One region of the Micromonospora sp. NPDC093277 genome, then DNA from elsewhere that is predicted to be linked to it. Evidence: predicted binding sites of a transcription regulator. Region 1 holds the regulator's gene; the other holds the start of a gene.
The links. Region 1 encodes HrcA, which represses chaperone genes, less so after heat shock. Its sites were predicted from a motif close to GGTTNGCACNCTCNNNNNGAGNGTGCNAACC; they were not measured.
Positions count from the first base shown of each region.

Region 2: groES (co-chaperone GroES) is a predicted target of HrcA. The motif match lies at 5,247-5,277, and genes of this name have one in related genera.

Region 1 is NZ_JBIWJO010000017.1:48,900-58,429, forward strand. It holds gene ACIRG9_RS28435 (sugar ABC transporter substrate-binding protein) at 1-506, shown strand, start outside; gene ACIRG9_RS28440 (carbohydrate ABC transporter permease) at 503-1,483, shown strand; gene ACIRG9_RS28445 (carbohydrate ABC transporter permease) at 1,480-2,310, shown strand; gene ACIRG9_RS28450 (MOSC domain-containing protein) at 2,345-2,989, shown strand; gene ACIRG9_RS28455 (hypothetical protein) at 3,037-3,900, opposite strand; gene ACIRG9_RS28460 (enoyl-CoA hydratase-related protein) at 4,076-4,882, opposite strand; gene hemW (radical SAM family heme chaperone HemW) at 4,902-6,125, shown strand; gene ACIRG9_RS28470 (DUF4870 domain-containing protein) at 6,164-6,703, opposite strand; gene hrcA (heat-inducible transcriptional repressor HrcA) at 6,964-7,986, shown strand; gene dnaJ (molecular chaperone DnaJ) at 8,061-9,203, shown strand; gene ACIRG9_RS28485 (16S rRNA (uracil(1498)-N(3))-methyltransferase) at 9,205-9,530, shown strand, end outside.
Region 2 is NZ_JBIWJO010000007.1:103,554-113,083, reverse strand. It holds gene ACIRG9_RS17050 (sugar ABC transporter permease) at 1-1,045, opposite strand, end outside; gene ACIRG9_RS17045 (ATP-binding cassette domain-containing protein) at 1,042-1,866, opposite strand; gene ACIRG9_RS17040 (sugar ABC transporter substrate-binding protein) at 1,975-3,075, opposite strand; gene ybaK (Cys-tRNA(Pro) deacylase) at 3,294-3,773, opposite strand; gene ACIRG9_RS17030 (methyltransferase domain-containing protein) at 3,864-5,087, opposite strand; gene groES (co-chaperone GroES) at 5,411-5,725, shown strand; gene groL (chaperonin GroEL) at 5,796-7,436, shown strand; gene ACIRG9_RS17015 (sulfite oxidase) at 7,564-9,132, shown strand; gene ACIRG9_RS17010 (WhiB family transcriptional regulator) at 9,219-9,530, opposite strand, start outside.

The sequences.
Region 1 (9,530 bases):
CCCAGTTCGCCACCGGCCGGGCCGCCATGGCGTTCGCCGGCAGCTGGCAGGGCGGCGCGATGAAGAAGGACAACCCCGACATCGACAAGGTCTGGGGCACCTTCCCGATCCCGGGCCCGGACGGCAAGCCGGCCCCGGCCTTCGCCGGCGGTTCCGACATCGCGCTGTGGAAGGACAGCAAGCGGCAGGACCTGGCCTGGGACTACCTGACCGTGCTGCTGAGCAAGCAGAAGGACCAGGAGTTCGCGAGCAGCCTCGGCTTCTTCCCGGTCTACCAGGATCTGGTCGGCGGCGGCACCTACGCCAACGACAAGGTGATGGCCGCGTTCGCCACCGCCATGCAGAACACCAAGCTGACCCCGCTCACCCCGAACTGGGTGGAGGTCAGCCGGAACAAGACGGTGACCCAGGCGATGAACAGCTCGGTCATCAAGGGTCAGAAGACCGTGGAGAAGGCCACCGCCGACGCGGCCACCGAGATGGAAAGCATCCTCAACACCAAGTGACCACGCTGACCGAGGCCACCGGCACGACCGCCGCGCGGGAGACCCCCGCGCGGCGGCGCCGCGTGGATTACCTCCCGTACGTGTTGCTCCTGCCCTGTCTGGCGATCATCGCGGTGCTGCTGCTGTGGCCGCTCGGCCAGGTCGTGATGATGTCGTTCCACAAGCTGAACAACGTCCGGCAGTTGCGGGGGGACCGCGAGTGGCCGTGGGTGGGCCTGGACAACTACGCCCAGATCCTCGGCGACCCGTTCTTCCGTACGGTGCTGCGCAACACCGTGCTCTTCGCGATGGCGAACGTCGCGCTCACGATGATCCTCGGCACCCTGGTCGGGCTGTTGCTCAACCGGCTCGGCAAGCGGATGGCCACCTTCGTCGCGAGCTGCGTGATGCTGGCCTGGGCCACCCCGGCGCTGACCGGCACCATCGTCTGGAAGTGGATCTTCGACGACACCAGCGGCCTGGTGACCTGGCTGTTCAACAAGCTTCCGGACGGGCTCTCCACCGCGCTCTTCGGGCGCAGCGACTGGACCGGGTACGGCTGGTTCAACGACCCCCTGCTCTTCTTCGCGATCCTGACCCTGGTGGTGGTCTGGCACTCGTTCCCGTTCATCGCGGTGAGCGTGCTGGCCGGGCTGAAGAGCGTGCCGAGCGAACTGCAGGAGGCGGCCCGGGTGGACGGTGCCGGGCCGTGGCGGGTCTTCTGGTCGGTCACCTTCCCGACCCTGCGCCCGGTCTTCGGCATCCTCGTCGTGCTCTCCACGATCTGGGACTTCAAGGTCTTCACCCAGCAGTTCGTGCTGGCCGGCGGCACCCAGGACCGGTCGACCTTCATGCTCTCGATCTACTCGTACGCGGAGGCGTTCTCGCCGCCGCCGAAGTACGGCCTCGGGTCGGCGATCGCGGTCATCCTCACCCTGATCCTGCTCGCGGTGACCGCCCTGTACGTCCGCATGGTGCTCCGGCAGGAGGAGTCGTGAGGAAGATCGCCCTCAACGGGGCCGGCCTGCTGGTCGCGCTCTTCGCGGCGTTCCCGGTCTACTGGATGGTTGCCACCTCGCTCAAGCCCAACCGGGAGATCTTCTCGGCCACGCCGCGTCCGGTGCCGGCCGAGCCCACCCTGGAGCACTACCGGGAGATCCTCACCGGGAACCTGATCCCGGGCGTGACGTTCACCGACTTCTTCCTCAACAGCGCGCTGGTCGCGGTGGCGACCGTGCTGCTCAGCGGGCTGGTCGCGCTGCTCGCCGCGACCGCGGTGGCCCGGTTCCGGTTCCGGCTGCGCACCACGTTCCTGATCCTGCTGCTGGTGGTCCAGATGATCCCGCTGGAGGCGCTGGTCATCCCGCTCTTCCTGATGATCCAGCGGCTCGGGCTCTACAACCAGTTGCCCAGCCTGATCCTGACCTACCTGGGCTTCTCGCTGCCGTTCGCGGTCTGGATGCTGCGTGGCTTCGTCGCCGCGGTGCCGAAGGAGCTGGAGGAGGCGGCGGCGATCGACGGGGCCAGCCGGGCCCAGACCTTCCGCCGGATCCTCTTCCCGCTGGTCGCCCCGGGCCTCGTCGCGACCAGCATCTTCTCCTTCATCACCGCCTGGAACGAGCTGATCTTCGCGCTGACCTTCATCAACGACCAGCACAAGTACACCCTGCCGGTGGCGATGACCTTCTTCTTCGGGCGGGACGACACCGCCTGGGGCTCGGTGATGGCCGCCTCGACGCTGTTCACCCTGCCGGTGATCGTCTTCTTCCTGCTGGTGCAGCGCCGGATGGTCTCCGGCCTCGTCGCCGGGGCGGTGAAGGGATAGGGAAGGGATAGGGAAGGGTCGTAGGCTCACCGCCATGACGGGCAGGCTGGTGGCGGTGAACGCCGGCGCGGTGACCGAGGCGGCGTGGGCGGGCGACCCGAGCGGCCGCAGCGGGATCGACAAGCGGCCGGTCGCCGGCCCGGTGCGGATCGGGTTCGCCGGGGTGGCCGGCGACTTCATCGGCGAGCGGGCCCACCACGGCGGCCCCGACCAGGCCGTTTACGCGTACGCCGAGGAGGACGCCGGCTGGTGGGCCGCCGAGCTGGACCGGGCCCTCCGGCCGGGCGCCTTCGGCGAGAACCTCACCACGTACGCGGTGGACGTCACCGGGGCGGTGGTCGGCGAGCGGTGGGCGGTGGGCTCCGCGCTGCTGGAGGTGACCAAGCCGCGCACCCCGTGCACCACCTTCGCCGGCTTCTGGGGCGTGCCCGACCTGATCAAGCGGTTCACCGTCCGGGCCGCGCCCGGCGCTTACCTGCGGGTGGTGCGAGAGGGTGAGGTCGGTGCCGGTGACCCGGTCGAGGTGGTGGACCGCCCGGCGCACGGGGTGACCGTCGGCGAGGTGTTCCGGGCGACCACGTTGGAGCCCGAACTGCTGCCCCGACTGCTCGACGTGCCGGAGCTGCCCGAGAGGTTGAGGGACAAGGTCCGCCGCCGTCTCGACACCGCCGGCCGTTGACGGGGGCGCGTCGGTCCCGACGCCCGGTGCCGCCGGCCCGGACCGGGTCAGGTCGCCGCGAAGACCTCCGCCAGCACCTGCGTCGGGGCGGCCCGGCCGCCCTTCACCCTGGCCCAGGTGCCGTGCTCGGCCGTCCACTCCAGGTCACCGAAGCGGACCAGCTTCACGCCGTGGTCGTCGGCGTGTGAGACCAGCCAGTGCGCGTACCGCCAGCCGTTGCGGCTGTCCGTCGCCGGCACGGTGAAACCGGTGAGGTCGGTCGGTACGGTGAGGTCGGGCAGGCCCCAGTCCAGGGCCAGGCTCTCCACCAGGGCGGTCGCCGCGGCCGGGCCGCGCATCGTCGGCGTCAGCCCGACCGTGCAGGCCACCGCGCCGGTCGCGTGGCCGAGCAGCGCGCGGGTGAGGATCTCCGAGTCGTCGGCCCATTTCTGGTACGCCTCGGGGAAGGCCGACCGCTGCACCCGCTGGGCTGCCTCGGTGACCCGCATGTCCTCCCAGCCCCTGACCTTCTTCAGCGCGGCGTAGAACTTGTTCGCCGCGTAACGCGGGTCCTGGATCTGCTCGGGGGTGCCCCAGCCCTGGCTCGGGCGCTGCTGGAACAGGCCCAGCGAGTCCCGGTCGCCGTGCGCGATGTTGCGCAGGTGCGACTCCTGGTACGCGGTCGCCAGCGCCACCACCACGGCCCGCTCGGGCATCTTCCGCTGCATTCCGATGGCGGCGATGGTGGCCGCGTTGGCCATCTGTTCGGGACTGAGCACGACCCGCCCGTCGGCCTCCACGGTGCAGGCGCGGCTGGTCGGGAGCCCGAGGTGCCGCCCGAACTGCTTCGTGACGAACCAGACGCCGAGCAGGGCGACGACCGCCACCACCACACCGCCCGCCACGACCGCAACTCGAGTTCGCACCGACACCTCCTGTCCCCACAGCCCGACCAGCCTACGTCCCCCGGCGCGGCGCTCGGGGTCGTCCGACCGGTTGCCTCGCGTTCCGTCACCGCCCCGCCACAGTCCCTAGCTCACGCCCGCCCATCCACGTCCTGGCCCGCGCCCTCGGCCTGGCCACCGTCCAGAGCGACCACCCATCGAGTTAGTCGTTCTCTGCCGGACCACCGTCCAGAGCGGCCACCCATCGAGCCAATCGTTTCTCCCGGAACGCGGCCACCCCCTCCCGGCCCTCCGCGGAGAGGAAGTACCCGGTGGACAGCTCGGCCAACTCGGCGATCTCCGCCCGCAGGTCGGTGGCGGCCGGCCGGCGCAGCAGCTCCTTCGCGCCGGCGAGGGCCTTCGGCGCGCCCTTCACCAGCGAGGCGCAGTAGCCCGCCACCGCTTCGTCCAGGCGGTCCGCCGGCACCGCGGCGGTGACCAGACCGATCTCGGCGGCCCGCCGGCCGTCGAAGGCGTCACCGGTCAGGTACAGCTCGGCGGCGGCCCGGGGGTGCAGCCGGGGCAGCACGGTCGCCGAGATCACCGCCGGGATCACCCCGATCCGGACCTCGGTGAAGGCGAACGTCGCATCCTCGGCGCAGACCGCCAAGTCGGCCGCGGCGATCAGGCCCAGCCCGCCGGCCCGGGCCGGCCCGGCCACCTTCGCCAGCACCGGCTTCGGGCACTCCCGGACCGCCGCCAGCACGTCGCCGAGCATCCCGGCCGGCACGGTCCCGCTGGCGTACGCGGCCGCGGTCTCCTTCAGGTCCGCCCCGGAGCAGAAGACCGGGCCGGTGTGGTCCAGCACGACCGCCCGGACCGCGTCGTCGGCGACCGCGGTGGCCAGCCCGGCCAGCAGCTCGGTCATCAGCGGGGTGGAGAGCGCGTTGCGGTTGTGCGGGCTGTCCAGGGTGAGGGTGGTCACCCCACGGGCCGTGGCGACCCGCACGAGAGGGTCCGGAGAGGTCATGCCGGGCACACTAGTGGCCATGCCCGGCGCTCTTCCAGAAGGCGAACCCGTCCCGGTCGACGGGGCCCTGCCCACCGCCGCCCTGCGTGCCGTCGGCGCGCGCGGCTTCGGCGTCTACGTGCACGTCCCGTTCTGCGCCAGCCGCTGCGGCTACTGCGACTTCAACACCTACACGGCGGCGGAGCTGGGCGGCGGCGCCAGCCGCGAGACGTACGCCGAGACTGTGCTGGCCGAGCTGGCGCTCGCCGCCCGGGTGCTGGGCGACACCCCGCCGCCGCGGGTGGAGACCGTCTTCGTGGGCGGCGGCACGCCCACCCTGCTCCCGGCCGACGACCTGGCCCGCATCCTGGACGGCATCGACCGGACCTGGGGGCTCGCCGCCGACGCTGAGGTGACCACCGAGGCCAACCCCGAATCGGTCACCCCGGAGTCGCTGAAGACGCTGCGGGCGGCCGGCTACACCCGGATCTCGCTGGGCATGCAGTCCGCCGCACCCGGGGTGCTGGCCGTCCTGGACCGGAAGCACAGCGCCGGCCGGGCCACCACCGCCGCGCTTGAGGCGCGGGACGCGGGGTTCGACCACGTGAACCTGGACCTGATCTACGGCACGCCGGGGGAACGCGCGGAGGACTTCGCCGCCTCGCTGGAGCAGGTGGTGGCGGCCGGCGTGGACCACGTCAGCGCGTACGCCCTCATCGTGGAGGAGGGCACCCGGCTGGCCGCGCGGATGCGCCGCGGCGAGCTGGCGTACCCGAGCGACGACGTGGCGGCGGACCGCTACCTGGCCGCGGAGGCCGCCCTCGACGCGGCCGGATTCTCCTGGTATGAGGTCTCCAACTGGGCCCGTTCCGAGGCGGCCCGGTGCCGGCACAACCTGCTCTACTGGGCCGGTGGCGACTGGTGGGGCCTCGGTCCCGGGGCGCACAGCCACGTCGGCGGGGTGCGCTGGTGGAACGTCAAGCATCCGACCGCGTACGCCGGACGCCTGGCCGCGGGGCGGTCACCCGGCCTGGCCCGGGAACTGCTCACCCCCGACGAGGCGCACATGGAGGACGTGATGCTGCGGCTGCGCCTCGCGACCGGCCTGCCGTTGGACGTGCTCGACGAGGCGGGCCGGGACGGCGCGCGGCGGGCGCTGGCCGACGGCCTGCTGACCGCCGGCGGGTACGCCGAAGGACGGGCGGTGCTCACCCTGCGCGGCCGGTTGCTGGCCGACGCGGTGATCCGCGACCTGTTGCCCTGACCGGGGGCCGGCCGGCCGGGTGGCCGGCCGGGCCCTGATCACTTGATGAAGTTGGCGGACATCGGGTAGCGGTAGTGCTGCCCCTCGTTGGCCCTCATGCCGGCGATGATCCCGAACAGGATCTGGATCACCACCACCGCGATGCTGGGCAGGAAGAGCAGGCACCAGCTCACGAAGAGCAGCACGAACGCGATGGCCGACCAGAGGATCTGGAAGTTCAGCGCGGCCAGGGCGTGCGCCCGAACGGTCGGCGACTGCTGACCGCGGGCCAGGTAGGCGACGAGCGGCCCCACGAAACCCAGCGGGCCGAAGCTGATCAACGCGCCGGCCGCGCCGCCGAAGTGCGCGACGAGCGCCCAGGTCTTGTCATCGCTGTTGGCGTAGCCGCCGGGTGGGGGGTAGCCACCCGGGGGCGGGTAGCCGCCCGGCGGCGGATAGTCACCGGGCGGGGGATAGCCGGGGCCGCCGGCTCCCCCGGACAGTGGTGGGGTGGGCTCGTATGGTCCCGACGGTGGGGTCCCGCCCGGCGGCTGGGCGCCGGGGTCCCCCGCTCCGGGAGGGCGAGGTGGTTCAGTCATGGACGTCACGTTAGGTCCCCTTCGCAAGGATGCGCCAGAGCAACATCGTCCCGGATGTCCGGCTGTTCGGCTGTGGCGAAGTGTGCGGCGGACCGCACCGGGGGTCCGTCACTGATCATCGCGTCGGTGGGTGCACCGACGTAGACTGGCACTCGCTACAGTCGAGTGCCAGACGCTCGGCCGGTACCGCGGGGTCGCCTGGTCCGAACAGGCGGTGCCGCTGCGCCGGGCGGGCCGAGGTGCGTCAGGAGGTGGGGGAGATGGGTCTCGACGACCGCAAGCTCGCCGTGCTCCGCGCGATCGTCGAGGACTACGTCGCCACCCAGGAGCCGGTCGGCAGCAAGGCCCTGGTCGAGCGCCACCAGCTCGGTGTCTCCCCGGCCACGGTGCGCAACGACATGGCCGTGCTGGAGGACGAGGGCTACATCCGGCAGCCGCACACCAGCGCCGGCCGGGTGCCCACCGACCGCGGCTACCGGCTCTTCGTCGACCGGCTCTCCCGGGTCAAGCCGCTCAGCCCGGCCGAACGCCGGGCCATCGAGCGGTTCCTGGTCGGCGCGGTCGACCTGGACGACGTGGTGCAGCGTACGGTCCGACTGCTGGCCCAGCTCACCCGGCAGGTCGCCGTGGTGCAGTACCCGAGCCTGGCCCGCTCCAAGGTGCGCCACCTGGAACTGGTGCCGATCTCCACCACCCGGCTGATGCTGGTCATGATCGCCGACACCGGGCGGGTCGAGCAGCGGCTGGTGGAGCTGCCCGGGCCGATGCTGGCCGACGACGTCATCGATCTGCGTCGGCTGGTCAACGAGAAGCTGGTCGGCAGCCGGCTGTCGGACACGCCGCCCCTGGTCCAGGCGCTGGTGGACGAGTCCTCGCCGGAGCTGCGCCCGGCCATGGCCACGCTCTCCAGCGTGCTGCTGGAGACGTTGGTCGAGCGGCACGAGGAGCGCATCGCCCTGGCCGGCACGGCCAACCTCACCCGGGGTGGCCTGCTGGACTTCCACGGCACTCTGCGGCCCGTCCTCGAGGCGCTCGAGGAGCAGGTCGTGCTGCTCAAGCTCATCGGCGAGGCCGAGCCGAGCACCACCCGGGTGCTGATCGGCGACGAGAACGAGATCGACAACCTGCGGGCCGCCTCGGTGGTCAGCACCGGGTACGGCCCGGGCAGCACGATTGTCGGCGGCCTGGGGGTGCTCGGGCCGACCCGGATGGACTACCCCGGCACCATCGCCACCGTGCGGGCCGTGGCACGCTACGTGGGCGAGCTGCTGGCCCAGAACTGACCAGTCAGGGGCGACGGCCGGCATGAGGCCGGCGACCGGCGCAACGCGAGACGAACATGAGGACACCGAACGCAGTGGCCAGGGACTACTACGGCATTCTCGGCGTCAGCCGGGAGGCCTCCGACGACGAGATCAAGCGCGCCTACCGCAAGCTGGCGCGGCAGTTCCACCCGGACGTGAATCCGGACCCGGAGGCACAGGAGAAGTTCAAGGACATCAACGCCGCGTACGAGGTCCTCTCGGACGACCGGAAACGGCAGATCGTCGACCTGGGCGGCGACCCGCTGGCACCGGGCGGCGGGGGCGCCGGGCCGGGTGGCCCGGGCGGCGCCGGCCCGTTCGTCGGGTTCCAGGACATCATGGACGCGTTCTTCGGCGGTGCCGCCGGTGGCGGGCGTGGCCCGCGTCCGCGTACCCGGCCGGGTGCGGACGCGATCCTGCGGCTGGAACTGGACCTCAACGAGACCGCGTTCGGCGTCGAGGCCCCGATCACGGTCGACACCGCCGTGCTCTGCACCACCTGTTCGGGTGCGGGTACCGCGGCCGGCACCCATCTCGCCACCTGTGAGGCGTGCGGGGGCCGGGGCGAGGTGCAGTCGGTGCAGCGGACCTTCCTCGGCCAGGTGGTCTCCGCCCGGCCGTGCACGGTCTGCCAGGGCTACGGCACCACCATCCCGCACCCCTGCCCGACCTGCGCCGGTGACGGCCGGGTGCGGACCCGCCGCTCGCTCACCGTCAAGATCCCGGCGGGTGTCGAGGACGGCATGCGGATTCGGCTGGCCCAGCAGGGCGAGGTCGGTCCGGGCGGCGGTACGGCCGGCGACCTCTACGTGGAGATCCACGAGCGGCCGCACGACGTCTACTCGCGCAAGGGCGACGACCTGCACTGCCGGGTCACCGTGCCGATGACCGCCGCCGCGCTCGGCACCCGGCTCACCATCAAGACGCTGGACAGCGAGGAGACGGTCGACGTCAAGCCGGGCACCCAGCCGGGCAGCACGCTGCGGCTGCGCGCCCGGGGCGTACCGCACCTGCGCGGCACCGGTCGGGGCGACCTCTACGTCCACCTGGACGTGCGTACCCCGACGAAGCTCGACGCCGACCAGGAGCGGATGCTGCGCGAGTTCGCCAAGACCCGGGGCGAGGAGGTCGCCGAGCTGAGCAAGCAGGGCGGCTTCTTCTCCCGGATGCGCGACGCCTTCAACGGGCACGCCTAGCGTGTCGGCGCCGCTGTTCCTGGTCGAGGCGCTGCCCACCGGCGACACGCTGACCCTCGACGGTCCGGAGGGGCACCACGCCGCCACCGTGCAGCGGCTGCGGGTCGGCGAGGAGCTGTTGCTCGCCGACGGTCGGGGCGGCACGGCCGGCGCGGTGGTCACCGCCGTCGGCCGGGGCGCCCTCGACCTGGCGGTCGCCTCCCGGGCGTACGTCGACGCGCCTGTTCCCCGGCTCGTGGTGGTGCAGGGCATCGCCAAGGGCGACCGGGGCGAGCTGGCCGTGCAGGCGATGACCGAGGTCGGGGTGGACGAGATCGTCCCCTGGGC
Region 2 (9,530 bases), on a different contig from region 1:
CGCCGACGGCGTAGAGCAGGACGCTGCTGCCGCCGGTGTTGGGGTCGACCGAGTTGGCCCGGCTGGCCGCCACGATGCCGCCGATGGCTGCCATGCCGGAGCAGATCACGAAGACCGAGATCCGGATCCGGTCGACGTTGATGCCGGCGCGGCGGGCCGCCTCCCGGTTGCCGCCGACGGCGTAGATGTGCCGGCCGTAGCTGGTGCGCTGGAGCACGAAGGTCCAGACGATCAGCAGCACCGCGATGATCGGCACCACGATCGGCACGCCCTTGAGCGAGGTGATCAGGACGTTACGGCTGCGCTCCAGGTTGAGGATGAGGACCGCGACACCCAGGATCAGCGCCAGCGCGCCGATCCGGGTGAGGACCACCGCGATCGGGTCGGTCAGCAGGCCGCGGGCGGAGCGCTGCCAGTGCCGGCGCAGCTGCGTCGCCGCGTAGCCGGCGACCGCCACCGCGGCCAGCACCCAGCCGAGGGCGGGGGGAAGGTTCCGGTTGGCGATGGCCAGCAGCACGTCGTCCCGCACCGAGATGTTCGCGCCCTCCTTCATGAGCATCAGCGCGATGCCCTGGAAGGCGAGGAAGCCGGCGAGGGTCACCACGAAGGAGGGGATGCCGATCTTCGCCACCAGGAAGCCGAGGAGCGTGCCGATGACCAGGCCGGTGGCGACCGCGGCGAGCACCGCGACGTACCAGGGGTAGCCGAACACGGTCACCACGTTGGCCAGCACGGCGGCGCAGACCCCGCTGGCGAAGCCGGCGGAGAGGTCGATCTCGCCGAGCAGCAGGACGAAGACCAGCCCCATCGCGATCAGGGTGATCGCCGCGCCCTGGGTGAAGAGGTTGGCGAAGTTGCCGGCGGTGAGGAAGGACGGGCGCGCGATCGCGAAGCCGACGCAGAGCACGGCGAGCATGCCGACGGCGGGGAGCGCGCCGATGTCGCCACCGCGTACCCGGGCCCAGTAGTTGTGGAGGTGGCTGCCGACGGTGGGCGCCGGTGCGACCGCGGCGGGCCCTTCCTTCTTGACGGCGGTGGTGGTCATCGGACGGCTCCTGGGGTGGGGTCGGCGGGCTCGGCGCCGTTGCCGTTGCTGCCCGGGGCCGGGTCGGCGGGGAGGCCGAGGCTGCCGGAGCGGCCGGCGGTGATCAGCTCGACCACCTGCGAGTGGGTGATGTCGGTGGTCTTCACCTGGGCGACCATCTGGCCGAGGTAGAGCGCGGCGATCCGGTCGGAGACGGCGAAGACGTCGTTCATGTTGTGCGAGATCAGCACCACCGCCAGGCCGTTGTCGGCCAGCCGGCGGACCAGCTCCAGCACCTGGGCGGTCTGCGCGACGCCGAGCGCGGCGGTCGGCTCGTCCAGGATGACCAGCTTGCTGTTCCAGAGCACCGCCTTGGCGATGGCCACGGTCTGGCGCTGGCCGCCGGAGAGGCTGGAGACGTGCTGGCGCAGCGACTTCACCGTACGCACGCTGAGCCCGGCGAGCGTCTCCGCGGCCAGCTGCTCCATGGTCGGCTCGTCGAGCACGATCCCGGTGCGCTTCTCCCGGCCGAGGAACATGTTCTGCACGATGTCGAGGTTGTCGCAGAGCGCGAGGTCCTGGTAGACGACCTCGATGCCGAGCCCGGCGGCGTCGCGGGGGCCGTGGATGCTCACCGGCCGGCCGTCGAAGAGGAACTCACCGGCATCCGTGGGGTAGATGCCGCTGATGCACTTGACCAGGGTCGACTTGCCGGCACCGTTGTCGCCGACCAGCGCGGTCACCTCGCCCGCGTGGGCGGTGAAGGCGACGTCGCGCAGCACCTGGACGGGACCGAAGCTCTTGTCGATCCCGCGTAGTTCCAGCAGGGGGGTTGCGGACACGGGGGTCTCCTTCGGACGGAGGGGAGATCTCGGATCCCGTCCGGCGACGCGCCGCCCGGCACGGATGTCCCGTGCCGGGCGGCGCCGCCTGATGCGGGTACGGAAGGGTCAGCTGATGCCGGCGTCGGTGCAGAGCTTGGCGAACGCGTCCTTGCAGAGCTCGTCCTTGGTCACGTAGCCGTCGTCGACGACGTCCTTGACGTTCTCCTTGTAGATCGCCTTCGGCTCCAGCAGCACGGCCGGCACGTCCCGGCCGCCCTCCGGGTCCTTGACCGTCTGGCCGGTGTCCTTCTTCTCCCCCTTGGCGAGCCCGATGGCCAGCTCGGCGGCGGCGTCCGCCTCCTTCTTGACCGCCTTGTAGACGGTCATGCACTGGTCGCCGGCGAGGATGTTCTGCAGGCCCTCGGCGGTGGCGTCCTGGCCGGTCACCGGGACCTTGCCGTTGAGCTTGTTCTTCTTCAGCACCGAGATGGCCGCGTTGCCGAGGCCGTCGTTGGCGGAGAGCACCCCGTCGATCTTGCCGCCGGCCTTGGTGAGCTGCTGCTCGAAGATCGTGGCGGCCTGGGCGTTGTCCCAGTCCGGCACGGAGTCGTCGGCGGCCTTGGTGTACTCCTTCGAGTCGAACTTCGGCTTGAGCACCGAGTCGTACCCGTTCTTGAACAGGGTGGCGTTGTTGTCGGTCGGCGAGCCGTTGAGGTAGGCGATCGCCGGGTTCTTGACGCCCTTGTCGGTCAGGCACTTGACCAGGCCCTCGCCCTGGAGCTTGCCGACCGCCTCGTTGTCGAAGCTGACGTAGTACTGGGCGGAGCCGCCCAGCGTCAGCCGGTCGTAGTCGATGGTGGCCACACCCTGGGACTTCGCCTTGTCCAGCACGGCCTTGCCGGTGCCGGAGTCCAGGTTGACGATCATCAGAACGGTCACGCCGTTGGTGATCATCTGATCGGCGATGGTCTGGAACGCGTTCTTGTCGTTCTGGGCGTTCTGGATGTCGTAGTCGACGCTGGCGGCCTTGAACGCCTCCTCCAGGTACTTGCGGTCCGCGGTCTCCCAGCGGGCCGAGGACTTGCTGTCCGGGAGGATCACGCCGATCTTCGGCTTCTTGTCGGTCGAGCCACCGGCCTGGTCGGAGCCGCCGTTGTCACCACAGGCGGCCATGCTGCCGGTGGCCAGGAGGCCGACGGCGGCGAAGGTGAGGAAGCCCTTGCGCATCTGCACGGGTCCTTTCCGAGGGTGGGAGTAGTGGTCGGTGCTTTTGTTGTGTCCGGCAACGTATTCCTCCTCTTGTCGGACACGCAAGAGTGCCGAGGTCGGAAGTTTGTTGGTGGCAGTAACAATTCAGCAACGCCACTGTCACCCGGCGCGCACCTCACGGCGTGCGCTCCCGCCGTGAGGTGCGGGAACGCCGGACGGCGATGGTCTGAAGTGGATCAGTCGGCCGCGATCGGCGCGGTGACGGCGTCGGTCAGGGCGACCAGATCCGTCGGGGCGAGCTGCAGCTGCAGGCCGCGGCGGCCCGCCGAGACGTAGACGGTCGGGTGGTCCAGCGCCGACGCGTCGACCACCGTGGGCAGCCGTTTGCGCTGGCCGAGCGGGCTGATCCCGCCACGGACGTAGCCGGTGGCCCGTTCGGCCACGCTCCGGTCCGCCATGGTGGCCCGCTTGCCGCCGACCGCGGCGGCGAGCGCCTTGAGGTCCAGTTCCCCGGTGACCGGGACGACCGCCACGGTGAGCCCGCCGTCGACCTCGGTGACCAGCGACTTGAATACCCGGTCCGGCGGCACGCCAAGGGCCGCCGCGACCAGCGCGCCGTAGTTCGGCGCGTCCGGCGAGACGTCGTACGGGTGGGTGCTGTGCATGATCTTGCGCTTCGCCAGCAGCGCCGTCGCCGGAGTGCCCTGTCCCGCCATGCCCGACAAGCTAGTCCGGCACGGCGTGACGGGCGAGCGGAAAACCGTCGGGAGCCCGGCGCGGGAGGCCGCTCCGTCGCCGGAAACCGGTCAGCCGGCGGGCAGCGGCCGGCAGAGCAGCACGGTCGGCGCGCCGGCCACCCGGGTCAGCACCAGGCTGGCCGCCTCGTCGCCGGCCAGTCTCAGGTCCCGGCGCAGCCGTTCCGGCTCCAGCGCCGAGCCGCGCTTGAGGATCTCCACCCGGCCCACCCGGCGTTCCCGGAGCAGGGCGCGCAGCCGCTTCAGCGAGAACGGCAGCACGTCGGTGACCTCCAGGCAGCGGGCGTACGGCGTGGCCACGGGGGTGTCGGCGTAGAGGTACGCGATGCTCGGGTCGGCCAGGGTCGCGCCCAGTTCCACGGCCAGTTCGGCGATCAGGTGCGCGCGGACCACGGCCGGGTCCGGGTCGTACACGTACCGCCGGACCGGCCCCACCGGTGCCTCGACCTCGCCGCTGCCGGTGAGTTGATTGCAGGGGGCCCCTGCTCTACCGGAGGCGTTGACAGGGGGCCCTTCCTTCAGCACGGTGGCGCGGCGGGGGACCTCGGCCAACTCGCCGCACCAGAGGGCGGCCTCGACCAGGTCGCCGGACACGCTGACCCACTCCGCCTCGGCACCGGCCGGGATCAGCGCGTGGTCCAGCCCGGGGGCCACCTTGACCACCGTGCGCGGCACCCGTTCGGCCAGCCCGGTGACGAAGTCCCAGGGCGGCGAGTAGGCGTTCGGGTCGAAGATCCGCCGGCCGGTGCCGGCCACCCGGCGGGCCGGGTCGCAGAAGACCGCCTCCACCCGGGTGACGTCGAACGCCGTCGCGTCCCCGCACTCCACGGTGAACATCTCGGCCAGCCCGGCCGCCTCGGCGTTCGCGGCGGCCATCGCGGCGGTCGCCGGGTCGGCCTCCACCCCATACACCCGGATGCCGGCGCGGGCGGCGGCGAGCGCGTCCGCGCCGAGGCCGCAGCCCAGGTCGGCCAGGGTGCGCACCCCGGCGGCGCGCAGCCGTGCGGCCCGGCGGTCGGCGACCACCCGGCGGGTGGCCTGCTCCAGCCCGGGGCGGGTGAGGAACATGCCGGCGGCCTCCGGCCCGAACTTGCCGGCGGCCCGGCGGCGCAGCTCGGCCTGGGTGAGCGCGGCGGCGGCCAGCCCGGCCGGGTATCCCGCCGAGCGGAGCCGGGCCGCCGCGGTCAGCGGATCGCCGCCGGCGACCTCGGCGGCCGCCGCGAGCGCGGCCGACCCCTCGGGGGTACGCAGGGCGGCGAGCTGGTCCAGATCCACCCGGCCATTGTCCCGGCCGCTTGATCGAGTCGGTTTGCGGCATCCGGCGGTCTTCACGGCTGGAGGAGGCCACAGCTGCCGCACCCGGAGTGGATCATCGTGTCCGGCGCGACACGTTGGCACTCTCCTTGACGGAGTGCTAGCCGAGGCATAACCTGCGATTAGCACTCTCACCCTGAGGGTGCCAACGCCCGGGCCCAGGTGTCCGGGGGTTGAACGCCAGGCGGACCGGCACCCGCGACGACGGCCCCGCCCGGTGGCATGTGGCAGATTGACGCTGGTCGGCATGTCGACCAGCAACGAAACCAGTACCCCAGGAGGGTATGCCCGTGACTACCGCGACCAAGGTTGCGATCAAGCCGCTCGAGGACCGGATCGTGGTCCAGGCGAACGAGGCTGAGACCACCACGGCGTCGGGCATCGTGATCCCCGACACCGCCAAGGAGAAGCCGCAGGAGGGCACCGTCCTCGCTGTCGGCCCGGGCCGGATCGATGACAAGGGTAACCGCGTGCCGCTCGACGTGAAGGTCGGCGACACCGTTCTGTACTCGAAGTACGGCGGCACCGAGGTCAAGTACGCCGGCGAGGAGTACCTGGTGCTCTCCGCCCGCGACGTCCTCGCGGTCATCGAGAAGTAAGCAACCGATCAGTGTCGTTGCCCCGGTCCGGCTCGCCGGGCCGGGGCAACGTCGCTTCGAAGGGATACTGATGGCGAAGATCCTCAGCTTCTCGGACGACGCCCGGCACCTGCTGGAGCACGGCGTCAACGCCCTCGCCGACGCGGTCAAGGTCACCCTCGGCCCGCGCGGGCGCAACGTCGTCCTGGACAAGAAGTTCGGTGCGCCCACGATCACCAACGACGGCGTGACCATCGCCAAGGAGATCGAGCTCACCAACCCGTACGAGAACCTCGGCGCGCAGCTGGTCAAGGAGGTGGCGACCAAGACCAACGACGTCGCCGGCGACGGGACCACCACCGCGACCGTGCTGGCCCAGGCGATGGTCCGCGAGGGCCTGCGCAACGTGGCCGCCGGGGCCAACCCGACCGGCCTCAAGCGGGGCGTTGACGCGGCGGCCCGCAAGGTCTCCGAGGCGCTGCTCGACAAGGCTGTCGAGGTGGCCAGCAAGGAGTCGATCGCGCACGTCGCGACGATCTCCGCGCAGGACGCCACCATCGGCGAGCTGATCGCCGAGGCGATGGAGAAGGTCGGCCGCGACGGCGTCATCACCGTCGAGGAGGGCTCCGCGCTCGTCACCGAGCTGGACGTGACCGAGGGCCTCCAGTTCGACAAGGGCTTCATCTCGCCGAACTTCGTCACCGACGTGGAGGGGCAGGAGGCGGTCCTGGAGGACCCGTACATCCTGATCACCACGCAGAAGATCTCGGCGATCGAGGAGCTGCTGCCGCTGCTGGAGAAGGTCCTCCAGAACAACAAGCCGCTGCTGATCATCGCCGAGGACGTCGAGGGCCAGGCGCTCTCGACGCTGGTGGTCAACGCACTCCGCAAGACCCTCAAGGTCTGCGCGGTCAAGGCCCCCGGCTTCGGTGACCGCCGCAAGGCGATGCTCCAGGACATCGCGATCCTGACCGGCGCCGAGCTGGTCGCCCCGGAGCTGGGCTACAAGCTCGACCAGGTCGGCCTGGAGGTGCTCGGCACCGCCCGCCGGGTGGTGGTCGACAAGGAGAACACCACCGTCGTCGACGGCGCCGGCCAGGCCAGCGAGGTCGCCGACCGGGTCGCCCAGATCCGCAAGGAGATCGAGGCCTCGGACTCCGAGTGGGACCGGGAGAAGCTGGCCGAGCGGCTGGCGAAGCTCTCCGGCGGCATCGCCGTGATCAAGGTCGGCGCGGCCACCGAGGTCGAGATGAAGGAGCGCAAGCACCGCATCGAGGACGCCATCGCCGCGACCAAGGCCGCGGTCGAGGAGGGTACGGTCCCGGGTGGCGGCGCCGCCCTGGCCCAGATCCTGCCGGTGCTCGACGACGACCTGGGCCTGACCGGTGACGAGAAGGTCGGCGTCTCGATCGTGCGCAAGGCGCTGGTCGAGCCGCTGCGCTGGATCGCCCAGAACGCCGGCCACGACGGCTACGTGGTGGTGCAGAAGGTCGCCGCCCAGGAGTGGGGCAACGGCCTCGACGCCGCCGTCGGCGAGTACGTCGACCTGGTCAAGTCCGGCATCCTCGACCCGGTGAAGGTGACCCGCAACGCGGTCACCAACGCCGCATCGATCGCCGGCCTGCTGCTCACCACCGAGAGCCTGGTGGTGGAGAAGCCGGAGAAGGCCGAGCCGGCCGCCGCCGGTGGTCACGGCCACGGGCACGGCCACCAGCACGGCCCGGGCTTCTGATCCCAGGGGCGTAACGGCAGTCGATCAGGGCACACCGCCTCCCGGGGCGGTGTGCCCTGATCCGTATTGCTTACGGAACGCTGACGTGGATGGCGGAAGGCCCGTCCGATCGACAACACTGGTCGGCGTGAGCAGCCCCTCCCGTGGCCAGGCCGCGCTGGCCGGGATCACCGCCGCGGCCGTGGCGATCGGTGCCGCCGAACCGGTGGCCGTCCTCACCGGTCCCCGCTCGGCACCGCTGATCGCGGTCGGCGGGCTCGTCGTCGACCTGGTGCCCGAGCCGCTCAAGCAGTTCGCCATCGCGCTCTTCGGCACGTACGACAAGATCGCCCTGCTGGTCGGGACGGCGGTGCTGCTGGCCGCGTTCGCCGCGCTGGTCGGCGTGCTGGCGGCCCGGCGCCTGGCGATCGGCCTGGCCGGCATCGCCGTGTTCGCCGCCCTCGGGGTGGCCGCCGCGCTGACCCGGGCCGGCGCGGGCGCCTTCGCCGCGCTGCCCTCGCTGGTCGGGGCCGGGCTGGGCGCGCTGACACTCTGGCTGCTGCTGGCCGGCCCGCTCTCGCCTGACCTGTGGGCCTGGGCGTCGCCCTCCGCACACGACCGGGGCGACGGTGCCGAGCCGGAGGTCGACCCGGACGGCCGGCGGCGGTTCCTGCGCGGCGTGGGGGCGCTGGCCGGTGCGGCGGCGGTGGCCGGGGTGGGCGGGCACTGGCTGGCCAGCCGGCGGGGCGTGTCGGAGGCCCGCCGGGCGGTCGTCCTGCCCGCGCCGTCCGCCCCCGCCCCGGCGGTGCCGGCCGGCGCGGACCTGTCGCTGGCCCAGCTCGCCCGCTACGTCACCCCGAACAGCGGCTTCTACCGGATCGACACCGCCCTGGTGGTGCCTCAGGTGGACCCGGCGACCTGGCGGCTGCGCATCCACGGCCGGGTGCGGCACCCGATCGAGCTGAGCTTCGCCGACCTGCTCGCCCGGCCGATGGTCGAGCGGTACGTCACCCTGGCCTGCGTCTCCAACGAGGTGGGCGGGGACCTGATCGGCAACGCGCGCTGGCTGGGCGTACCGATCAAGGAACTGCTGGACGAGGCGGGCCCGGAGGAGGGCGCGGACCAGGTGGTCGGGCGCTCGGTCGACGGCTGGACCTGTGGCACCCCGACGGCGGTGCTGCGCGACGGGCGGGACGCGTTGCTCGCGGTCGGGATGAACGGCGAGCCGCTCCCCGTCGAGCACGGCTTCCCGGTACGGATGGTCGTCCCCGGGCTCTACGGCTACGTCTCGGCGTGCAAGTGGGTGACCGAGCTGGAGCTGACCAGCTTTGCCGACTTCGACGCGTACTGGGTGCCGCGCGGGTGGGCGGCACAGGGGCCGATCAAGACCCAGTCCCGGATCGACACGCCCCGCCCACGGAACCGGCTCACCGCCGGGCCGGTCGTGGTCGCCGGGGTGGCCTGGGCCCAGCACCGGGGCATCCAGAAGGTCGAGGTACGCGTCGACGGCGGCCCCTGGCAGGAGGCGACGCTCGCCCCGACGGTCTCGGTGGACACCTGGGTGCAGTGGTCGTGGCGGTGGGACGCCGGCCCGGGCGAGCACACCCTCCAGGTGCGGGCCACCGACGCCGACGGCGCGACGCAGCCGGAGGAGCCCCGCCCGGTCGCGCCGGACGGGGCCACCGGCTGGCACACGGTCCGGGTCACGGTGGGCTGAGCCGGGCGGGCGGGAATCGGCCACCACCGCCGGCGCGGGGCCGAGGAGGGCGGACCGCCGGCCGCCGGTGGCCGATGACCCCCCGGTCAGGCGATCCGGCGCTGCTGCGGCACGGTGGACCTGTGCGGCGCGCCGAGGCGGGCCTCCAGCCGGGCCACGTCGACCCGGGTCTGCCGGCGGTCGGCCAGGTCCTCCCAGCCGAGGGCGAGCACCCGGAGCCGCTCCGACTCGCTGAAGCCGCCCCACACGCCGTACGGCTCGCGGACCGAGAGGGCGTGCGCGGCGCACTCGGCCCGCACCGGGCAGGCCCGGCAGACGGCTTTGGCGCCGGACTCGCGGCGCAGGCGCGACGAGCCGCGTTCACCCTCCGGGTGGAAGAACTGCGCGCTGTCCCGTCC